DNA from 3 places in the Kitasatospora sp. NPDC004531 genome. Region 1 is predicted to be linked to each of the others. Evidence: riboswitches for the same ligand, from Rfam matches in the RefSeq annotation. Region 1 holds a riboswitch; each other region holds the start of a gene.
What was found. A riboswitch is a leader RNA that binds a small molecule or an ion and turns the genes downstream of it on or off. The one in region 1 is predicted to bind cobalamin.
Positions count from the first base shown of each region.

Region 2: linked by a shared signal. The riboswitch ahead of ACWEMJ_RS03090 (HoxN/HupN/NixA family nickel/cobalt transporter) and the one ahead of ACWEMJ_RS08855 (acyl-CoA thioesterase) in region 1 are both predicted to bind cobalamin.
Region 3: linked by a shared signal. The riboswitch ahead of ACWEMJ_RS21160 (cobalamin biosynthesis protein) and the one ahead of ACWEMJ_RS08855 (acyl-CoA thioesterase) in region 1 are both predicted to bind cobalamin.

Region 1 is NZ_JBSGDD010000013.1:78,496-83,502, forward strand. It holds gene ACWEMJ_RS08845 (MFS transporter) at 1-592, shown strand, start outside; gene ACWEMJ_RS08850 (sulfurtransferase TusA family protein) at 589-855, shown strand; cobalamin riboswitch at 893-1,110, shown strand; gene ACWEMJ_RS08855 (acyl-CoA thioesterase) at 1,158-1,595, shown strand; gene ACWEMJ_RS08860 (putative Ig domain-containing protein) at 1,825-3,549, shown strand; gene ACWEMJ_RS08865 (MFS transporter) at 3,718-4,980, shown strand; gene ACWEMJ_RS08870 (type I polyketide synthase) at 4,977-5,007, shown strand, end outside.
Region 2 is NZ_JBSGDD010000004.1:10,450-15,456, reverse strand. It holds gene rpmG (50S ribosomal protein L33) at 1-21, shown strand, start outside; gene ACWEMJ_RS03105 (type B 50S ribosomal protein L31) at 65-307, shown strand; gene ACWEMJ_RS03100 (helix-turn-helix domain-containing protein) at 358-936, opposite strand; gene ACWEMJ_RS03095 (EamA family transporter) at 1,053-1,898, shown strand; gene ACWEMJ_RS03090 (HoxN/HupN/NixA family nickel/cobalt transporter) at 1,906-2,994, opposite strand; cobalamin riboswitch at 3,047-3,242, opposite strand; gene ACWEMJ_RS03085 (DUF6445 family protein) at 3,322-4,014, opposite strand; gene ACWEMJ_RS03080 (Fpg/Nei family DNA glycosylase) at 4,102-4,908, opposite strand.
Region 3 is NZ_JBSGDD010000053.1:2,812-7,818, reverse strand. It holds gene ACWEMJ_RS21185 (alpha/beta hydrolase) at 1-592, opposite strand, end outside; gene ACWEMJ_RS21180 (CU044_5270 family protein) at 775-1,830, opposite strand; gene ACWEMJ_RS21175 (RNA polymerase sigma factor) at 1,827-2,462, opposite strand; gene ACWEMJ_RS21170 (hypothetical protein) at 2,592-2,882, shown strand; gene ACWEMJ_RS21165 (hypothetical protein) at 2,884-3,378, opposite strand; cobalamin riboswitch at 3,520-3,649, shown strand; gene ACWEMJ_RS21160 (cobalamin biosynthesis protein) at 3,681-4,625, shown strand; gene ACWEMJ_RS21155 (cobyric acid synthase) at 4,825-5,007, shown strand, end outside.

The DNA of each region.
Region 1 (5,007 bases):
CGACCCCGCCGCCGACGCCGCGGCCACCGCCCGCATCCGCAACCGGGTCCTGCTCGGCGCCCAGGTGATGGTGGTCACCCAGATCGTCATGGTCGGCGTGATGACCATGACGCCCGTGCACATGCACGACGCCGGACAGGGCACCGCCGCCTCCGGCTTCGTCATCGCCCTGCACGTCGCCGCGATGTACCTGCCCTCCCCGCTCACCGGACGCCTGGTCGACCGCCACGGCCCGCTCGCCGTCGCCGCGGCCGCCGGCCTCACCCTGCTCGCGGCCGGACTGCTCGCCGCCGCCGCCCCCGCGCAGACCGTCCCGCTGCTGGCCCTCGCCCTCGTGCTGCTCGGCCTCGGCTGGAACTTCGGCCTGGTCTCCGGCACCGCGCTGCTCACCGACGCCGTCCCGCTCGCCAACCGCGCCAGGACCCAGGGCGCCGTCGACGTGGCCATCGCCGTCTCCGGCGCCACCGCCGGCCTCGCCTCCGGCGTCGTCGCCGACCTGGCCGGCTACTCCGTCCTCGCCCTCGGCGGCGGCCTGGTCGCCCTGCTGATCCTCCCCGCCCTCGCCACCGCCGCCACCCGGAGCCGACGATGACCCGACTCACGGTCGACGGGCGGGGCCTGCTCTGCGTCACCCTGCTGCTGCGCCTGCGCGCCGCGATCGCCGACGCCCCCGCCGGCACCCTCGTCCACGTCCGCGCCACCGACCCGGCCGCCCCGCTCGACCTCCCCGCCTGGTGCCACCTCACCGGCCACCACTACCTCGGCCCCGTCGACGACGACACCTACGCCCTCCGCCTGACCGCCACCCCCGCCCCCACCCGCCCCGACGCCCCCTGGCACCGCCCGGCCGACTGACCCGGGCGGCCCCGTCGGGAGCACTTCGGGCGGGGATATAGGCTGGTCACGCAGCGGTTCGCCCCGTCCACGCCTGGGCGGGCGCGTCGCAAGAGGGAACCTGGTGGGAGTCCAGGACTGCCTCGCAGCGGTGAGCGGGAACGACCGCCGTCACACGCACTGGACCCGATCGGCCCGGGAAGCGACGGCCAGTAGGAAGACCCTGCACGGGACAAGCCCGCGAGTCCGAAGACCTGCCGCCGCCCGCAGCGCCCACCGGCGTGGCGGAAATCCCAAGTCGCGACTCGCGAAGGAGAGTTGACGTGGCAGATCAGACCGCAGCAGCTGTGATGTCCGCCGCAAAGCCGGTGGAGGCGTCGCAGGTGACGCTCGCGCACATCATGAGCGAGCACGACACCAACCTCTACGGCACCATCCACGGCGGCGTGGTGATGAAGCTCATCGACGACGCCGCCGGCGCGGCCGCCGCCCGGCACGCGGAGGGTCCGGCCGTCACCGCCTCGGTGGACCGGATGGACTTCCTGGCCCCCGTCCGGGCGGGCGACCTGCTCACCGCGCACGCCGAGCTGGAACGGGCCGGCCGCACCTCGATGACCGTCCGGGTCACCGTCTCCGCCGAGCGCTGGAACGCCGCCGGCCCGCTCACCCGGGTCGCCACCGCGCGGCTCACCTTCGTGGCGATCGACGCCGAGAGCCGTCCGCGCCCCGTCCCGGCCCTGCTCGCCCCCGCGGCCGCCTGACGATCCGTCGCCCTCCCGTGTGCCCGCAGCGCCGTCCGACCCGGTGCTGCGGGCACACGGCTGTCCGGCGGCGCTACGTGATCACTCTCACGCCGGACAAATCGCCCCATCGCGGACGGCGCGTGATCGACATGTTCCGTTCAAGCTCCGATTACCCCACCATGGCAGCGTGTGCCCGCCTACGCGCGTAGCGCACCCCATGGTTCCTGTGGTTCGAGGAGATTGACAGATGATCAGAACGTGGAAGGCCGCCCGTCCGCTGGCCCTCGCCGCCGCCGCGCTGGTGGCGGCGGCCGGTGCGAGCGCCGTCCCGCAGCACGCCCACGCGGCCGGCCCCGAGGCCGCCCCCCGGGCCGCCGCGGCCGCCGCCCCCAAGCGTGTGCTGTTCGACAACTCCAAGGCCGAGACCGCGGGCAACGCGGACTGGATCATCTCCACCAGCCAGCCCGACCCGCTGGCGCAGAACGCCAACCCGACCTCCGAGACCAGCTGGACGGGCGCCATCTCGGCCTGGGGCGTGGCCCTGCAGAAGGCCGGCGGCTACAGCCTCAAGACGCTGCCCGCCGGCAGCACCATCACCTACGGCACCGGCGGCGCGCTCGACCTCGCCAACTTCGACGAGTTCGTGCTCCCCGAGCCCAACGTGCGCCTCAGCGCCGCCGAGAAGACCGCCGTCATGACCTTCGTGCAGAACGGCGGCGGGCTCTTCCTGATCTCCGACCACACCGTCAGCGACCGCAACAACGACGGCTGGGACTCGCCGGCCATCATCAACGACCTGCTGACCAGCAACGGCGTCGACAACACCGACCCGTTCGGGTTCTCCGTCGACCTGCTGAACATCACCACCGACAACCCGCGGGCGATCTCCTCCGCCGGCGACCCGGTCCTCAACGGCCCGTTCGGCACCGTCACCGGCTCCATCATCCGCAACGGCACCACCTTCACCCTCAAGCCCGCCGACAACCCGAACGTCAAGGGCCTGCTCTACCGCACCGGTTACAGCGGCAACACCGGCGCGGCCTTCGTCACCTCCACCTTCGGCAAGGGCCGGGTCGCGATCTGGGGTGACTCCTCGCCGGTCGACGACGGCACCGGCCAGTCCGGCAACACCCTCTACGACGGCTGGAACGACCCGGCCGGCACCGACGCCGCGCTCGCCCTCAACGCCACCGCGTGGCTCGCCCAGGGCGGCTCCACCGGCAGCACCGGCTCCGTCACGCTCACCAACCCGGGCGCCCGCACCGCCACCGTCGGCACCGCGACCAGCCTGCAGCTGTCCGCCACCGACACCGCCGGCGGCACCCTGACCTACGCCGCCACCGGCCTGCCCGCCGGGCTCACCGTCAACCCCGCCACCGGCCTGATCAGCGGCACCCCGACCGCCGCCGGCGCCTCCACCGTCACCGCCACGGCCACCGACTCCACCGGCCCGTCCGCGACCGCCACCTTCAGCTGGACGGTCGGCACCGGCGGCGGCAGCACCTGCACCGCCGCCCAGCTCATCACCAACCCCGGCTTCGAGACCGGCAGCACCTCCGGCTGGACCGAGACCAACAGCGGCGGCTCCTCCACCATCAACAGCAGCAGCAGCGAGCCCGCCCACACCGGCAGCTACGACGCCTGGCTCGACGGCTACGGCGCCACCAACACCGACACCCTCGCCCAGACCGTGACGCTGCCCGCCGGCTGCGCCGCCTACAACCTGAGCTTCTGGCTGCACATCGACAGCGCCTCCTCCACCACCACGGTCTTCGACACCCTCACCGTCACCGCCAACGGCACCACCCTCGCCACCTACAACAACACCAACGCCGCCGCCGGCTACCAGCAGCGCACCTTCAACCTCGCCGCCTACGCCGGCCAGAGCGTCACGCTGAAGTTCACCGGTGCGGAGGACTACACCAAGCAGACCTCGTTCGTCCTCGACGACATCACGCTCAACGTCTCCTGACGCCCCGTCGAAGACCCCGCGGGCCGGTTCGCCCGGCCCGCGGGGCTTTACCTCGCCCAGAGATTCCGAGCCGTTTTGTGAAGGTCTTGCCATGAGGATCTTCACCTTCCTAGACTGCGGAATCCATGGCCGGACGCGTCCATGTCACGCGCTTGGGGGAGGGCCGAGGTGAAGCGTTTCCGCCTGCTTGTCGCGGGCAACGCGGTTTCCGCGTACGGCAGTTATCTGAATATGGTCGCGCTCAACGTTTTCGTGTACCACCTGACGGGCAGTGCCCTGACGGCCGGTCTGTACATGGCGGTGCGACTGCTGACCAGTGTCGCCTCGGGGGTCGTCGCGGGCGCCCTGGCGTCCCGGATCCCGCGCAAGCGGCTCATGGTGGGCTCGGACCTCACCCAGGCCGCCGCGCTGGTGACGCTGCTGCTGGCGCCGTCGGGCGCGCGGGTCGCGGTGCTGTTCGCGGTCGCCGTGGTCGCGGGCGCCTGCTCGACGGTCTCCGGGGTGTCGCTGCGCAGCGCGGTGCCCGAGATCGTCGGGGCGGAGCTGCGGACCAGGGCCAACAGCCTGCTGGCGACCGGCCGTTCGCTGGCGATGGTGGCCGGGTTCGGCTCCGCCAGCGTGATCGTCGCCCAACTCGGCTACCGCTGGGCGTTCGCGCTGGACGCGCTGACCTTCCTCGTCTCGGCGAGCGTCCTGCTGTCGCTGCCGATCCGCACCGAGGCCGCGCCCACCGGCGACGCCCCGGCGCCCGCCACGAAGGAGCGGCCGGCCGGCGGACGGTGGGCCACCCTGGTGCTGCTGCGGTCGATGCCCGTGGTGGCCGTGATGGTCCTGGTCCGGGCGGTCGACGGCCTCGGCTCCTCGTCCCACAACGTGGCCCTGCCGATCTACTCCGACGCGCTCGACCCCGCCCACCCGGCCGCGTTCATCAGCCAGTTCTGGGCGACCTGGGCGATCGGCAACATCGCCATGCAGCAGATCCTGTCCCGCTGGACGTCCCGCACCGGCCGCAGCCCGGGGGAGCGGATCTTCGCGCTGGGCGCCTGCGTGATGTCGGCCGCGTTCATCCTGGTCTTCGCCGGGCTGCCGACCGCCCTCGCGGTGGTCGCGGCCCTGGTGGCCGGCATGGCGGACGGCCTGACCGAGGTCGCCTACGTCTCCCGGCTGCAGACCGTCCCGGACGCGCAACGGGCGCGGCTGTTCGGCCTGTCGGCGTCGGTGGAGAACCTGGGCTTCGGCCTCGGCATGATCCTCAGCGGCGCGCTGCTGGAGCAGTTCTCGCCGCTGGCGGTGGTGGGCGGCTTCCACGGCCTGGCGATCCCGCTCTGCCTCGGGTTCCTGCTCCTGCTGGTGCGGGGCGCGACGCGCGCACGCGGGGCGGCGGAGGCGGCCGACGACCGGATTCCCGCAGCCGAAGGAGAACGGGTATGACCGCCCCCGCCGCCCGCGAGGGCACTG
Region 2 (5,007 bases), on a different contig from region 1:
GAGTTCCGCGAGACCCGCTGACCGTCCGATTCGTCCCGTTCGAGGCATCCAGGAGGAGGAGCAGATGAAGCAGGGAGTGCACCCCGAGTACCGTCCGGTGGTTTTCCGGGACAAGACGGGCGGCCTGTCGTTCCTGACCAGGTCCACCGCGACGAGCGGGCGGACGGTCGAGTGGACGGACGGGCGGGAGTACCCGGTGGTGGATGTGGAGACGTCCTCCGCGAGCCACCCGTTCTACACCGGCAAGGCCCGCCTGCTGGACACCGCGGGCCGGGTGGAGCTGTACCGGCGCAGGTACGGCCTCTGACAGGCATGCGCCGAAGGGCCCCGGGAGCCTCCCGGGGCCCTTCGGCGTGCTCACTTGCCGGGCGGCGGCGGGACGGACACCACCAGGGTGAGCCGGCAGTCGGTGTCGCCCTCGTTGCGGTAGCCGTGGGCGGCGGCGGCCTCGTAGGAGGCGGTGCTGCCGGCCGGGACGCGGTGGGTGCGGCCGTCCAGCAGCAGGGTGAGTTCGCCCTCGTCGACCCGGGCGATCTCCACGGTGCCGGGCGGGTGCGGGTCGGAGGCGTGCTGCTCGCCGGGGCGCAGGTGCCAACTCCACAGCTCCAGCGGGCCGGGGGCCTCGATGCCGTTCAGCAGGACGCCGCTGCCGCCGTCCGGGCCGGCCCACAGCCGCACGGCCTCCTCGGCAGGGACGATCCGCACCACCGAGGTCTCGTCGTAGTCGAGCAGCCGGGCGATCGAGACGCCGAGCGCGTCGGCGAGGCGGACCACGGTGCCGACGGACGGGTTGGTGCGGGCCTGCTCGATCTGGACCACCATGCCGCGGCTGACGCCCGAGCGGGCCGCGAGGGCGTCCAGGGTGTGGCCGCGGTCGGTGCGCAGCCGTTTGAGGTTGCGGGCGAGGGCCTGGGTGACGACGTCGGGTTCCGGCACGCTTGAGTCCAATATTTTAGTTGGGGCGGTTCATTCGGTTGAACTATGCTGCGACCGCTCGACAGATCCACCGACTGTACTGCGGAGTCCACCATGCTGACCCCTCCCGCGCTCTCGTGAGCGCCGCCCTCGCCCTGTTCGCCAGCCTGCTGTGGGGCGTCGCCGACTACGGCGGCGGCGCGATCACCCGCCGGCTTCCCGCACTCGGCGTCGTGGTGCTCTCGCAGACCGCCGCCGCCCTGGTGCTGACCGTCGCCGTCACCGCCACCGGCGGCTGGTCGGACGCCGGGCCCGCGCTCTGGTACGCCGTCGCGGCCGGGGTGATCGGGCCGGTGGCGCTGCTCGCCTTCTACCGGGCGCTGGCGCTCGGGCCGATGGGCGTGGTCTCGCCGCTGGCCACCGTCGGCGTGCTGGTGCCGATCGGCGTCGGCCTGTTCCTCGGCGAACGGCCGGGCGCCGTCCAGGCGTTGGGCATCCTGGTGGCGATCGCCGGGGTGGCGCTGGCGGGCGGCCCGCAGCGCGGCGGGCCGGCCGTCGGCCGCCGGGTCCTGATGCTCACGCTGTCCGCCGCGTTCGCGTTCGGCGCGGTGCTCGCACTGATCGGGCACGCGAGCGCCGGCGGCGGCCTGCTGCTGATGCTGTGCGTCCAGCGGCTCACCAACGCCGTGGTCGGCATCGGCATGCTGGCCGCCGCCGCCCGCCGCGAGCCCCTCGACCTGCGCGGCGCCGCCCGCTCGCTGCCCGCGCTGACCGCCGTCGGCGTCGCCGACGTCGCCGCGAACGGCATGTACGCCGCCGCCACGCACCGGGGCTCGGTCGCCGTGGCGGCCGTGCTGGCCTCGCTCTACCCGGTGGTGACGGCGCTGATGGCGCGCGGCCTGCTCAAGGAGCGGCTGCTGCGCGTCCAGGTGGTCGGGGCCGGCCTGGCAGTGGCCGGCACCCTGATCCTGGCGGCAGGTTGACGGAGCGTCAGGACGCCCCGGCGAAGGCCCTGGAGCGCCGGGCGATCCGCCAGTAGCCGATCGCCGCCGCCCACACCACCACGAACAGGCCGACGATCACGAAGCCCACGTTGTCCAGGCCGAGTCCGGCGATCCAACTGGACACCGGGTCGTCGAGGTCGAACTTGTCGTGCAGCACCGCGACCAGCTCGATGGTGCCGATCACGAAGGCCACCGCGATCGACAGCCCCGTGATGGTCAGGTTGTAGTACACCTTGCGGACGGGGTTGGAGAACGCCCACTGGTAGGCGAAGTTCATGAACGTGCCGTCCAGCGTGTCGAACAGGCTCATCCCGGCCGCGAACAGCAGCGGCAGGCAGACGATCGCGTACCAGGGCAGGCCGGAGGCCGCGCCGGAGCCCGCCATCACCATCAGCGTGACCTCGGTGGCGGTGTCGAAGCCCAGCCCCAGCACCATCCCGACCGGGAACATCTGGCCGGGCCGGGTGATCGACCGGGTCGCCCGGCCCAGCACCCGGGCCAGGAAGCCCCGGGAGTTCAGGTGCTTCTCCAGCTCGGCCTCGTCGAACTGGCCGGCCCGCATCGCCCGGAACACCCGCAGGATGCCCAGCAGCGCCACCAGGTTGAGCGCCGCGATCAGGTAGAGGAACGCGCCCGAGGCGGTGGTGCCGATGGTGCCCAGCACCTGGTGGGTGGTCGAGTCCTCGTCCATCAGGGTGCCCGCCAGCGCGGCGCCGCCGGCCACCAGCGCCGCCATGATCACCACCATCGAGGAGTGCCCGAGGGCGAACCAGAAGCCCACCGAGACCGGTCGGCGGCCGTCCGCCATCAGCTTGCGGGTGGTGTTGTCGATCACCGCGATGTGGTCGGCGTCGAAGGCGTGCCGCATGCCCAGGGTGTACGCCGTCACACCCAGGCCGACACCGAACACCTGGGTGCCGACCTGGTACTTCTCCGGCACCACCAGCAGCAGCAGCGTCCCGAACGCCACCACGTGCAGGGCCAGGATCACCGCCATCAGGCCGGCGGTGCGCAAGGTGTCCTCGCGCCGCCAGCGGAAGGAAGGCAAAGGGGAGCCCGGGACGTTTCCGGGCATGGTCGAATCGGACGCGGTCATCCGCGCATCACGCTCCAGCACCTCGTGGATCACTTCGTGAGATGCCGTGGCCGGTCTCCTGGCTGACGGGGTGTTCGGCGTCGGCGCCCGGCCTTCCCGGCCGCGAGCGGCCAGTGGCACGAGGTGGGAGCCGACGACTCCCCGATCACAGTGGCGAGGGCCGCTCCGGACTCCTGTGACGAGCACAGTGCACCGGCTTCCCGAACACCACGGCCCGCCCACCGTAGAGGCGCTCCCCCCGCAGCGGCAAGACGGCGCCGTCACCCAGGTGTCGAAGATCACCCCGCCCGGCGGGCCGACCGACCGTCAGGCCATCCAGAAGAACACGCAGGTCATCCGCTTCTCCTCCAGCGTGGCGCCGTAGTACTCGGTGGCGGTGTGCATCAGGTTCGCGGTGTACAGCAGCAGCCGGTTGTAGCGGTGCGGCACGGCCAGGTCCTCGGTGAACGAGTCTGGCGGGACGAAGCGGGTGCCCAGCGCGTCCACCAGGTTGTTGTGCGGGGCGACCACGCTGTTCCCGCCGAGCCGGCCGCCCGGCAGGCTCTGCCGGTAGAAGCTCGTCCCGCAGCGCTTCGGCACGTTCGGGTTCAGGTACAGCACGGCCGCGTACCGGCACAGCGCACGCGAATCGGTGTGCGGACGCGGCTCGCACTCCCCCGCGCCCACCACCTGCACGCAGTTGTGGTTGAACGTCCCGCCCTCGGCCTCGCCCAGCGCCCACACCCGGGGCACCCCGACAGTCTCCCGCACCAGCTTCTCGACGTGCGCCAGCTCCTCCGGCTCCAGCCCGGGCATCGCCCGCAGCCCCGGCCACGACTCCGGCTTGTGCGGGTACCCCTCGTCCCAGTCGCCCCGGGCCAGGTGCCGGGCCCGCACCGCGTCCGGATCGGGCAGCACGTCGTCCAGCACCCAGTAGTCGCGCCCCCTGGTGGGCTTGCGGTACGGCAGAACAGGAAGAGCCGGGGCCGGACGCGCCCCCCGGAACGGTTGAACGGGCATGACCCCGACAATAAGAGCGCGCCCCGGGGCCCTCGCCCAAACCCCGGTCAATCTTCCGTCAAGGCTTCGCCACTCGGTGACGCAGCGTCATGACTGCTGGCAGCGCGGGCACCAGAACAGGTTCCGGGACGCCAACTCCTCCGTCCGCACCGGGGTTTCGCACACCAGGCACGGCTGGTCCTGCCGCCGGTACACGTACACCTCGCCGCCGTGGTCGTCCACCCGCGGCGGCCGCCCCATCGCCTCCGGCGTGTGCTCCGGGCGGACGGTGTCGATCCGGCCGGCGTCCACACCGTCGTGCATCAGCGCCACCAGATCCGCCCAGATCGCGTCCCACTCGGCCCGGCTCAGATCCCGGCCGGCCCGGTGCGGACTGATCCCCAGCCGGAACAGCACCTCCGCCCGGTACACGTTGCCGACGCCCGCCAGGATCTTCTGATCCATCAGCAGCGCCGCGACCGTCGTCCCGCTCCGCGAGATCCGCTGCCACGCGGCGTCCCCCGACTCCCCCGCCCGCAACGGATCCGGCCCCAGCCGCCGGTGCAGCGCCGCCTTCTCCCCCGGCGTCAACACCTCGCACGCCGTCGGCCCCCGCAGATCCGCGAACCCCTCCTCGTTCGCCATCCGCAACCGCACCTGCCCCACCGGCTCCGGGGCCTCCCCCACCCCGAACTCGTACTTCCCGTACAACCCCAGGTGCACATGCAGCCAGTCGTCCCCGAACCCCAGGAACAGATGCTTCCCGTGCGCCTCCGCCCCCTCCAACACCCGCCCGTCCAACAACGCGGCCCCCTCCCCGAACCGCCCCTGCGGACTCGAAACCCGCACCACCCGCCCCCCGAACAACTCCCCGTTCATCCGCGCCAACCGATGCACCACATGCCCCTCAGGCACCCCACACCACCTCCACCATCGACCCCGTCCAACACCCCCATTCTCCCAACCCCCACCGACACCCAGCCCCGCCCACCGCAGCAACAAGCGGCTCGGCCG
Region 3 (5,007 bases), on a different contig from region 1:
CCGGGGACGCCGGGGCGCCCTCGTCCCCCCGGTAGGTGACGGTGAGCGTGGGCATCCTCAGCGCGTGCAGCAGCGGCAGCACCGGCAGCGCCTGCGAACGGTCGGCGGCCGCGCCGTGGATCAGCACCGCCCACGTCCCGCGGATGCCCGCGGTGTGCCAGGCCGGGAACGCGCCGAGCTCGCCGGCCACCGCCGTGCCGGAGAAGTCCAGCCCGAGCGCGCTGCGCGGATCGCCGAGCAGCACCCGGGCGGTCACCCGCACCTCGGTGCCGACGGCGAGCGTCCCGCTCTCCGCCCGCTCCAGGCGGCGGGTCACCCGCCCGCCGCCGGACTCCAGCACCTCGCCGACCACCGCGTGGCCGACCTCACCCCACTCCAGCGCGTAGTGCCCCCGCCGGGCGGTGTCCTCCGTCGCCGTCAGCGTCACCCGGCCCGGCCCCAGCTCCAGCACCGTCACCGGCGGCGGCGACGGCGGCTCCACCGTCCACGGCTGCACCACCCGGCCCGACACCCGCCGCCCCACCAGCAGGAACGCCGCGGCCCCCGTCCCTGCGGCAGCAGCTGCGACAACAGCGGCGGTTCCCCAACGCATGGCGGCCTCCCGGGTACTGACGGTCCTGTGGCTCCTCCAGTGCAACCGCCCGCGGGCCGCTCGGCGAATCGGGGACCCGCTGGGGGTGACGCCCGGGGCCCGGCGGGGCGGGACGCGAACGCCCCGCCGCGGACGTCCGGGGCGGGGCGGCGGGCGGCGGGCGGTCGCCGCCGGTGGGGCCGTCAGGCGTTGGCCTGCCCGGTGCCGGGGCGCTGCTTGTCGGCGTCGACGACCGCGCGGCCGACGATGGCGGTGCGCTCCACGACGGTGCCGGGCTTGATGCCGCCGACCTCGCGGACCTGCACGCCGCGGCTGCCGAGGTACTGGTGGCTGGTCCGGTCGAAGATCCACTCGGACCGCTCGCCGGTCTGCGGGTCCAGGCGCGCCAGGGCGATCCCGTCGCGGTCGGCGGCGTCCTGCGCGTGCTCGACCACCACCACGCCGGGGATCCGGCCGGCCGCCTCGTACAGCGCGGCGGCGAGGTCGGAGGGCACCAGCTGCTCGCGGATGACGTCGCCGATCGCGTTGAACGCCTGCTGGTCGCGGTCCCTGGGGGTGTTCGCCGTCGAGTAGGCGAACTTCAGCAGCGCGTCGGGGTCGGCGGGCTGGGCCGCGAGCCAGGCGTAGGTCAGCTCCTTGCGGGGATCGTCGCTGCCCAGCTCGACGCCGCCCTCGGCCTGGTAGCCCGGCTCGTCCAGCCGGCCCTTGGTGCCGTCGGGGGACTTCCACACCTCGCGGTCGTGCAGCGGCTGGACCCAGGTCCTGGACTCGCCGGTGTCCCCGTTGTGGCTGGAGGCCTGGAAGGACACCCGGCTCTTGATGTAGATGTACTGGCCCGGTCCGGGCCTGGGCGCGGGGCTGGTGCTCGCGGCGGCGGCGATCTCCTGGACGGTGGAGGCGAGTCGGACGGTGCTGCCCTCCTCGATCTGCACGACCGGCGCCGGGACCGGCCGCGGCGCCGCCACCGCCGTGCCGCCGGGCGAGCCGGCCAGCGAGACGACCAGGGCGAGGGCCGCGGCGGCGGCGACCGGCGCCGCGATCAGGACGGCGCGGCGCAGCGGGCGGCGGGCCGGGGCGGGGGCCGTCGCGGTGTCGGACCGGTGGATCTCGTTCATCAGGTGCTCCTCCAACAGGTGCCGGCGGTCGGCCGCCAGGCGGGGGTCGGCCGGTGCGGGCAGGAGGCGGGCGAGTTCCGCGTGGTCGAGCGGTTCGCCGCGCCGACGCGGGTTGCGGATCATCGGTGCGTCTCCTTGTGCGGCCGGGCCGCGGTGTCGCGGCTGCCCTGTACTTGTCCGGGGACCGGGAGGGGTTCCGGGTTCTTCTTCGCGGCGCGCAGTTCCTCGTCCGCGAGCTTGCGCAGGCGGGTGCGGGCGCGGGACAGGCGCGAGCGGACGGTGCCGACGGGCACGCCGAGGCCGGCCGCCGCTTCGGCGTAGCCGAGCCCGGACCAGACGCACAGCGCGAACACCTCGCGTTCGGAGCGCCGCAGGCGGGCGAGGGCCTTGCGGGCGGCCGCGAGTTCCTCGGAGTCGGCCATCCGGCCGACGAGTTCGTCCGCGAAGTCGGGGACCACGTCGGCGGCGGGCATCCGGGACATGGCCGCGCTGTGGCGGCGGGCGGCGCGGGTCGTGTTGCGCAGCACGTTCACGGCGATGCCCATCAGCCAGGGGCGCGGGCTGTCGCCCTCGTCGCGGAGTTTCCCGCGCAGACGCCAGGCCTCCAGGAAGGTCAGCGAGACCACGTCCTCGGCCAGCGCCCAGTTCCCGGTCACGCGCACGGCGTGGCGGTACACCAGCGAGGAGTGGTCCCGGAACAGGTCGCGGAACGCTTCGGGGTTCCCGGCCCGCAGCCGGGAGTGTGGATGGTTCACGTCATGCCTTGTCCGCTCGCGGGCGCCGGTTCCCGTGACCCGGGTCACCGGCCGGGGCGGCGCCGAACCGGGCTGCTCGGCGCGGCAGTTCGGGCCCCCGCTGTCATGGGCCGTCCGTACGGTGGGGCGATGACGGGCTACCGGTCGAGTGCGGCACTGCTGTCCCTGGTCGAGGCGGAACGGGGGTCGGCCGTGGAGGCGGGCGTCCGGCGGCGGATCGACTGGGCGGTGCGCACCATGGGCGACGGCCCCCGGTACGGGCGGGGCAGCCGGCTGGTGTACGTGCTGGAGGCGGTGGTGCGCCGCGCGGAGGACCGGGCGGAGACCGAACTCGCCGACCGGTTCCGGGAGTTCGCGGCGTACGCGCGCGGGGAGCTGACGCTGGACGCGCTGCGCCGGGCGGGCGGGGCCGAGGCGTAGCTCAGTGCGTCCGGCAGGCCGTGGCTTCGAACTCCGCGACGGGGACGGTGAGCGTGGCGGTGGGGCCGTAGTAGCGGACCTGTCCCGGGGTGAGCTGCGCCAGGTCCTCCGGGGTGAAGTCGACGTGCGTCGAGGTCGAGGAGTCGTCCTCGGTCCAGCCGTCGAGGAGGTAGGTGGTCCGGGCCTCCAGCGGGGCGAGCGGGCGCTCGGTCTCCCAGCCCTCGGCGGGGGCGTCCAGGGCCCAGGTGGTCAGCCCGGGCCGCAGGGCGGTGCGGGCGCTCCAGCGGCCGACGTCCTCCCGGTGGCTGCCCTCGCTGGTGGAGAGGGTCGCCCCATCGATGCGGTGGTCGCAGACCATCAGGACGCCCAGCGGGCGGCCGTCCTCGGTCACCGAGATCCCGGCGACGGCGCGGCCCGGCGCCGCGCACCCCGGGAGCGCCGCCAGCGCGGCCGCCGCCGCGACGGCCGATGCGGCCCGCCGGACCAGTTGTCGCACGGTGTCTCCCCCGGTGTCCTGCCCGTCCGTCCGGGCTCGGCCAGCAGCATAGGGCCCGGCGGAGGCCGTCCGACCTCGGCCCCCGGGTGTGACCAAGCCCTCCGGTGGCTCGGTTGACTGGTCGGAACGGGGCGTGGTGGGATCTTCGGGCCAAACGGAGGCAAGCAGAGGAAGCCGGTGCGAGTCCGGCGCGGTCCCGCCACTGTGACCGGACACCCCGCGCGGGGGTGACCGGAAGTCAGGAGACTCTGGCCCCCGTTCCGTCGATCCAGGGCGCGGACCCTGAGTGAGGACACAACGCCATGCGGGCTGCCCCGTACCTGGTGGGCGCGGTCGCGGGGTATCTCGCGGACGCCCGGCTCGGAGACCCCCGGCGCGGACACCCCGTCGCGCTGTTCGGCACCGCCGCGGGCCGGCTGGAGCGCCGGCTGTGGCGCGACCACCGCGGGGCGGGGGCCGCGTTCACGGCGATCGCCGTGGGCACGGTGGCCGTGGGTGCGACGTCGGCCGCGCGGGCCGTCCGTCGCGCTCCGCTCGCCGAGGCCGCGTTGACGGCCGCCGCGACGTTCACCGTCCTCGGCGGCACGTCGCTCACCCGGGAGGCCCGGACGATCGGACGGTCGCTCGCCGCCGGTGACCTGACGGCCGCGCGGGAGCGGCTGCCGCACCTGTGCGGGCGGGACCCGTCCGGGCTGGACGAGCAGCAGATCGCGCGGGCGGTGGTGGAGTCCGTCGCGGAGAACACCGCTGACGCGGTCGTCAACGCGCTGGTGTGGGGCGGAGTGGCGGGCGTCCCCGGGCTGCTGGCGTTCCGGGCCGTGAACACGCTGGACGCGATGGTGGGTCACAAGTCCGCCCGGCACCGCCGGTTCGGCTGGGCGTCCGCGCGGCTGGACGACGTCGCCGGGTGGCCCGGGGCGCGGCTGACGGCGCTGCTGACGGTCGCCGCGTCGGACGCGCCCGGGCGGGCCTGGCGGGTGTGGCGGCGGGACGGCTCCGCCCACCCCAGCCCGAACGCCGGCCAGGCCGAGGCCGCGTTCGCCGGTGCCCTCGGCGTCCAACTGGGCGGCACCCTGCGCTACGGCGAACGGGTCGAACACCGCCCGGTGCTGGGCGCGGGCCAGCCTCCGGTGGCGACCCGCGACATCGAACGCGCCTGCCGGCTCTCCCGCCGGGTCGGCGTGCTGGCCCTGGCGGTCACCGCCGGCGCGAGGTGGCTGGCGCTCGGGCGGGCCGGGCGGAAGTGAGTTCGCCCGACGGGGCAGGAGGTCCGTCTCCCGCACCCGCCAGCGGGGCCGTCGGCGGTGCAAGTGGCTGCGGCGTGCGGCGGTTTCGGCGTGCCGCCTTCCGCTTCGCGCAGTTCCCCGCGCCCCTGGTCTCTCGCCCTCCCGCGCCTGCTGCGCCCCCGGTTTCTTCTCTTCTCTTCTCCTCCGAAGGTGGCTGTCTGTGAGTGGTGCGTTGTTGGTGGCCGGGACGACGTCGGATGCCGGGAAGAGTGTGGTGACGGCGGGTATCTGCCGGTGGTTGTGGCGGCAGGGGGTGCGGGTGGCTCCGTTCAAGGCGCAGAACATGTCGCTGAATTCGTTCGTGACGGCCGACGGGGCGGAGATCGGGCGGGCGCAGGCGATG